One region of the Rahnella perminowiae genome, then DNA from elsewhere that is predicted to be linked to it. Evidence: predicted binding sites of a transcription regulator. Region 1 holds the regulator's gene; each other region holds the start of a gene.

Region 1 (2,273 bases):
ACTTCATTGAGAACAAGAGGTTAGGTAATCTTATGGCCGTTGTAGGTATCTTCTTTGGATCCGATACAGGTAACACCGAAAACATCGCAAAAATGATCCAGAAACAGTTGGGTAAAGATGTTGCAGAGGTGCATGACATTGCGAAGAGCAGCAAAGAGGATCTGGAAAAATTCGATATTTTGCTTATCGGTATTCCAACCTGGTATTACGGTGAAGCGCAGTGTGACTGGGACGACTTTTTCCCAACGCTGGAAGAGATAGATTTCGAAGGTAAGCTGGTTGCACTGTTTGGCTGTGGTGACCAGGAAGACTATGCCGAATATTTTTGCGATGCACTGGGCACCGTGCGCGATATCATTGAGCCACGCGGCGCAGTGATTGTCGGACACTGGCCTACCGAAGGGTATCACTTTGAAGCCTCTAAAGGCCTGGCTGATGATAAGCATTTCATAGGACTGGCAATTGACGAAGATCGCCAGCCGGAACTGACCAGTGAACGTGTTGATGCCTGGGTGAAACAGATCACAGAAGAACTCAGCCTTTCTGAAATTATTGGCTAAAAACCCTGTTGGCCCTGAGGATTTATTCTACAATTGAAGGGCCAAACTATTACTGAAATTAACAATTTAACTGCTACAAAATTGTAACTTTCGGTCGTATCAAGGTACACTGAGTTCCTCTGTTTTTTCTATCGATCAAGTCGTTGCATTACCAATGTGACCGGCAAATTGTGATCTTTATTAACAGGCTATCGTTGACGACAATTGGCACACTTGCGTAAACGAAGAGACTAAACGAATAATTTGTGCCGCCGATGCCACAGGCTGCATGCCTCAACTTGATTAGCACATAGTAACAGGACTGAATCCGCATGACTGACAACAACACCGCACTGAAGAAAGCTGGCTTAAAAGTCACGCTTCCGCGCCTCAAAATCCTGGAAGTGCTGCAAGCGCCGGAAGGTCATCACGTTAGTGCGGAAGATCTTTACAAGCAATTAATTGATATGGGTGAAGAAATTGGCCTGGCAACGGTTTACCGCGTTCTGAACCAGTTCGACGACGCCGGTATCGTTACCCGTCATAATTTCGAAGGCGGCAAGTCCGTATTCGAACTGACTCAGCAGCATCACCACGATCACCTCATCTGCCTGGATTGCGGACGTGTAATCGAATTTCGTGATGAGTATATTGAAGGCCGTCAGCGTGAGATTGCTAAGAAACACGGCATCAAACTGACCAACCATAGTCTGTATCTCTATGGTCATTGTGAAGCAGGTGATTGCCGCGAAGATGAGTCTTTGCACAACGATAAACCTGCGCACTAATATGGCATGTGGCAACCCCGTTGCCGACAGGCTGTGAATTCATTAACCGCTGAAAAGCGGTTTTTTTATGTCTGGATTTCAGCAACCCTAAAAAAACCCCGGCACGCCGGGGTTTGATTTCTGCGATTCGTTTTACGGTTTCGGAGCGTTATTGGCCCGGATTTCCTGCCATATCTTTCCGCAATCTGCGGCATACGCCTGACCATTACCGGTTTTGCGTGCCGTAAGACACTGCTGGTAATCCACCACGCGAACCGTTTCCTGTTCCGCAAATTTTTGGTGGGCTTTTTCCTGTTTCAGTACATTCAGCACCGCCTGACAGGATGCCAGTTTATCCGGATTGCCTTCCGCCGTATTAATACAGGCGCTGTAAGCCTCACGCGTTTTGGATATTTCAGCCTGACCGGCTGTCGGCGCACAACCCGCCAGCAGAACAGCGGATACCACGGTCATCAATAATTTATTCATCGACATAGCGACCTCAGAAAATAGTGAATGGAGCGATAACGATGAATTTCACGTCTTTTTCATCCTGGAAAATATTGCCGTATCCGCCGCCCCAGCTTGGAATATCCGAATGATTGTCATACTGGGTGTAATGCAGTTTGAACAATGTCCCTTTCGCACGGCCTTCCTGAATGGTGTACAGCGCATCCAGACTCCAGGCGCTTTCTTTCAGGCGCTGACTCTGGTCGTAAGCCGCGTTAGTGCTCGGCCTGGCATCCCATGCATAAACATAGGAGCCACCGACGGCTAAGCCCGGTAAATCCCATTTTGCCAGGTCATACAACACGCCTGCATATACTGCTTTTTCACCGTTAGCGTTGAAGTCCGAACGGTTGTCCCACCACACATCAAGACGGCCGTTTGAAGAGGAATACGTCGGCGTCATACGTTGCAGGAAGTAACCCTGGTTCCCTTCCGCTTTCACCATCGTCCCTTCCAG
Region 2 (2,273 bases), on a different contig from region 1:
CCAGTCTGGAAAACAATACAACCTGGCATCTGGTCGAAGATATTGAGCGTTTGCGTAAAATGGCCAGCGTTGACCAATGGCTGGTGTTTGGGGGTTCATGGGGTTCAACGCTGGCGCTGGCGTATGCTCAGACGCATCCTGAACATGTCAGCGAGATGGTATTGCGTGGGATCTTCACGTTACGTAAGCAGGAGCTGTCCTGGTATTATCAGGACGGGGCTTCCCGTTTCTTCCCGGAAAAGTGGCAACGTATTTTGTCGATTCTTTCGCAAGAAGAACGTAAAAACGTGATTGCTTCTTACCGGGCCCGTCTGACATCCGGCGATCGCGCTGTTCAGCTTGAGGCCGCTAAAATCTGGAGCCTGTGGGAAGGGGAAACCGTGACGCTGCTGCCTGCGGAAGGTGCGGCATCCTTTGGTGAGGACAATTTCGCGCTGGCGTTTGCCCGTATTGAAAACCACTATTTTACGCATCTGGGTTTTCTGGAAAGTGATGACCAGTTGTTGAAAAATGTCGAACGTATTCGCCACATTCCGGCCGTCATTGTGCATGGTCGATATGATATGGCATGCCAGGTGCAAAATGCGTGGGATCTGGCGCAGGTATGGCCGGAAGCGGAGTTGCACATCATTGAGGGGGCAGGGCATTCGTTCGACGAGCCCGGCATTCTCGATCAACTGATCCGTACCAACCAGCGTTTCGCCGCGCGGCGCTAACCTTCCCCTGCGACTCCCGTTTACTTTTGCTTTGGCTCATAAGGTAAGCGGGAGAACTTATGTGATTCCCCGCGATAAAACATCACCCGTTCCCGAAAATAGGTGCGCAGATGCGCAGGCTGCTCGCGTTCAGCCATCTCAGCGACAACCGGCATGTTGTAGCGTTCTTTAAAGGCCACCGCGGAGGCCGCAAGATCGACGTTGATACGATCCATTTCTTCTTTGCTGATTTCAGCCAGATTGATGCTCATAACTGCTTCCTGATGATCGATTTTGCCACATTGTACCCGAGGCTGGGGTCAGCGTGAATATTGCGATTTTGCTTTTATTTCCGCGCAGCTAACAAAGAATGCGGATAATTCTAATGAGTGAATAAGAACCATTCACAAAAGGTAAATGATAAATATCTACAATAAGGCGGGGTAATTAATATCCCAAATAAGAATGATTCCTTTTTAATACGCTTCTGTATGTTAATGATTATCATTTTTGGATATTTTATTTTTTAAAAACACTCATTAAATCAGTGGTTTAAATTAAATTGTTATTGCGGTGAATATTAATGTGAATCGGGTGTTTTTATTTTGTATTGATACGGGCATAATGCAGATAAATAAATCCCCCACCTGCTTTAATTTAATTTATGGAGCCGTGCCGTGCTTAAAAAAGAAATGATTGATCAGCTTAATGAACAGCTGAACCTCGAGTTTTATTCTGCCAATTTATATTTGCAGATGAGTGCATGGTGCAGCGACAAAGGTTACGAAGGTGCCGCTGCTTTCCTGAAACAGCATTCAATGGAAGAAATGGACCATATGCATCGCCTGTTCAAATACGTCAGCGATACCGGTGCTCTGCCTTTGCTGGGGGCGATTGCCGCTCCGCCGGTTGCCTTTGAATCCCTGACCGATCTGTTCAAGCAAACTTACGAACATGAGCAACTGATCACGCAGAAAATCAATGAACTGGCTGATCTGTCCATGACGCTGAAAGATTATTCTTCCTTCAACTTCCTGCAATGGTACGTTGCTGAGCAGCATGAAGAAGAGACGCTGTTCAAATCTGTCCTTGATAAACTGGCACTGGTCAGCAATACCGGTAACGGTTTGTTCTTCGTTGATAAAGATCTCAAAAATATGGTGGCACAAACCCCGGCAGGCTAATTTCCGATCAGGGGTGTCCACAAAAACGCAGAGTGCTTCCGCCTCTGCGTTTTTTTATGTCTTTTTGGCAAACGTTTTACGGCAGTTTGCGCTAAAGTGACGGCGTTATAAATTCATCGTTAAGCAAGCCAAGGAATCATCGTGTTCAAAAAAACCACTTCTCTTTGCCGTGTCCTGACAGTCTCAGCCGTTATGCTGAGCGGATTTATCTCACAGCAAGCTTCTGCTCATGCTCATCTGAAAACGGAAACCCCTGCGGCAGATTCGGTTTTAACCGTCAGCCCGACTGAACTGTCTCTCGGATTCAGTGAAGGCATCGAGCCTGATTTCAGCAAGATCACCCTGACGGATGCCAGCCAGAAAGCGGTTAAAACCGGTAAAATGGCGCTGGCAG
Region 3 (2,273 bases), on a different contig from region 1:
ATACCTGAACTGGAAACTGGTGGCGGGGCGGCTACGTGTACACACCGAAGCCAATAACAATGCGCTGACGTTGCCGGATTACTTTACGCATCGTTTTGAAGATTCGAGCAAGCTGCTGCGCATTATTTCCGCGATTGTGATTTTGGTGTTCTTCACCATTTATTGTGCCTCCGGCATCGTGGCCGGTGCACGTCTGTTTGAAAGCACCTTCGGCATGACGTACCAGACCGCGCTGTGGGCCGGCGCGGCGGCGACTATCCTTTATACCTTTATCGGCGGTTTTCTGGCCGTCAGCTGGACCGATACCGTGCAGGCCAGCCTGATGATTTTTGCACTGATCCTGACACCGGTTATCGTCATCCTCGCCGTTGGCGGCATTGATACCTCGATGATGGTCATCAAAGCCAAAAATCCTGAATACACTGATATGTTTAAGGGCATGAATCTGGTGGCGATACTGTCATTGCTGGGCTGGGGGCTGGGCTATTTCGGTCAGCCGCACATTCTGGCGCGTTTCATGGCGGCCGATTCTCACTTCACTATCCGCAGAGCGCGCCGTATCAGCATGACATGGATGATTTTATGTCTGGCGGGTACCATCGCTGTAGGATTCTTCGGCATCGCGTACTTCAGCAATAATCCGGCTGAAGCGGGCAACGTGACGCAAAACGGTGAGCGCGTGTTCATCGAGCTGGCGAAAATTCTGTTCAACCCGTGGATTGCCGGGATCTTGTTGTCCGCTATTCTGGCAGCGGTCATGAGTACCCTGAGTTGTCAGCTGCTGGTGTGTTCAAGCGCCATTACTGAAGATTTCTACAAAGCTTTTCTGCGAAAAGGCGCCAGTCAGCGCGAACTTGTGTGGGTGGGGCGTGCAATGGTGCTGATCGTGGCGCTGATTGCTATTGCGCTGGCTGCCAACCCGCAAAACCGGGTTCTCGGTTTGGTCAGTTATGCCTGGGCCGGTTTCGGTGCCGCATTCGGGCCGGTGATCCTGATTTCCGTGATGTGGAAACGTATGACGCGTAACGGTGCCCTGGCGGGGATGTTGGTCGGTGCAATAACGGTGATCCTGTGGAAACAATATGGCTGGGCTGAATTATACGAAATCATTCCCGGTTTCATTTTCGCGTCACTGGCTATCTGGATTGTCAGCCTGACGGGGCGTAAGCCTTCCGCCGCTGTTGAGCAGCGTTTCACCGCCGCAGAAGCGGAATATAAAACTGTTTAACCGATAATCTCCTGTTGTGTCACTCAGACCGGGGTCATTCAGGCCCCGGTTTTCAGCATTTTCCGCCGCATAAGCCTTCCGTCTGATTTTTTCATGTGTATTTACCGATCCCCTTTCAAAAAAAGGATCGGTTGCCTCTTGTATTTCTTTTGGCAAGAATGATAATCACTATCGTTTCTTTTTACTTTTCTTTACAGAGGCCTCATACATTCTGTGGTTCGTCAGAATTCAGGGGCCGGGAGCTCGTCATGTTCGTTCCGTTTCTCATTATGTTTCGCGAAGGGCTGGAAGCTGCGCTGATCGTCAGCCTGATTGCCAGCTACCTCAAACGGACGCAACGCGGGCAGTGGCTCGGTGTGGTCTGGATTGGCGTTTTCATCGCCGCTGCGCTGTGCCTGGCGCTCGGTCTTTTCATCAATGCCACGACCGGTGAGTTTCCGCAAAAACAACAGGAGCTGTTTGAAGGTATCGTCGCCGTCGTCGCGGTGTGCATTCTCACATACATGGTGTTCTGGATGCGCAAAGTGTCACGGTCTATCAAAGTGCATCTGGAAGGGGCCATTGATCATGCGCTGAATTCCGGTCGCGGTCAGGGCTGGGCACTGGTTGCGATGGTGTTTTTTGCGGTTGCGCGTGAAGGGCTGGAATCGGTGTTTTTCCTGCTGGCAGCCTTCCAGCAAGACGTGGGTATTGAAGCCCCGATCGGTGCAGTGCTTGGCCTCGGCGCGGCCATCGTGCTGGGTTTCCTGATTTATTACGGCGGCGTGAAACTGCATCTGGCGAAGTTTTTCAAATGGACCAGCCTGTTCATCCTGTTTGTCGCCGCCGGACTGGCTGCGGGCGCTATCCGCGCGTTCCACGAAGCGGGGTTGTGGAACCGTATGCAGGACATTGCCTTTGATCTGAGCGGGACTTTATCCACACACTCTTTATTTGGCACCTTGCTGGAAGGGATGTTCGGGTATCAGGAAGCGCCGACGGTCAGCGAAGTTGCGGTGTATTTCCTGTATCTGATCCCCGCGCTGTTCCTGTTCTTTATTCCACA

What was found. The regulator Fur, encoded in region 1, represses iron uptake genes when iron is present. The targets are predictions, from matches to a motif close to ATAATAATGAGAACNACTATCAA.
Region 2: a site for Fur is predicted at 1,187-1,209, ahead of ftnA (non-heme ferritin). Genes of this name have one in related genera too.
Region 3: a site for Fur is predicted at 1,381-1,403, ahead of efeU (iron uptake transporter permease EfeU). Genes of this name have one in related genera too.

The regions. Positions count from the first base shown of each region.
Region 1 is NZ_JAFMOT010000184.1:74,836-77,108, forward strand. It holds gene fldA (flavodoxin FldA) at 33-560, shown strand; gene fur (ferric iron uptake transcriptional regulator) at 872-1,327, shown strand; gene chiQ (ChiQ/YbfN family lipoprotein) at 1,460-1,795, opposite strand; gene chiP (chitoporin ChiP) at 1,809-2,273, opposite strand, start outside.
Region 2 is NZ_JAFMOT010000188.1:400,320-402,592, reverse strand. It holds gene pip (prolyl aminopeptidase) at 1-716, shown strand, start outside; gene J1781_RS25560 (DNA polymerase III subunit theta) at 737-967, opposite strand; gene ftnA (non-heme ferritin) at 1,373-1,879, shown strand; gene copC (copper homeostasis periplasmic binding protein CopC) at 2,018-2,273, shown strand, end outside.
Region 3 is NZ_JAFMOT010000188.1:10,661-12,933, reverse strand. It holds gene putP (sodium/proline symporter PutP) at 1-1,228, shown strand, start outside; gene efeU (iron uptake transporter permease EfeU) at 1,477-2,273, shown strand, end outside.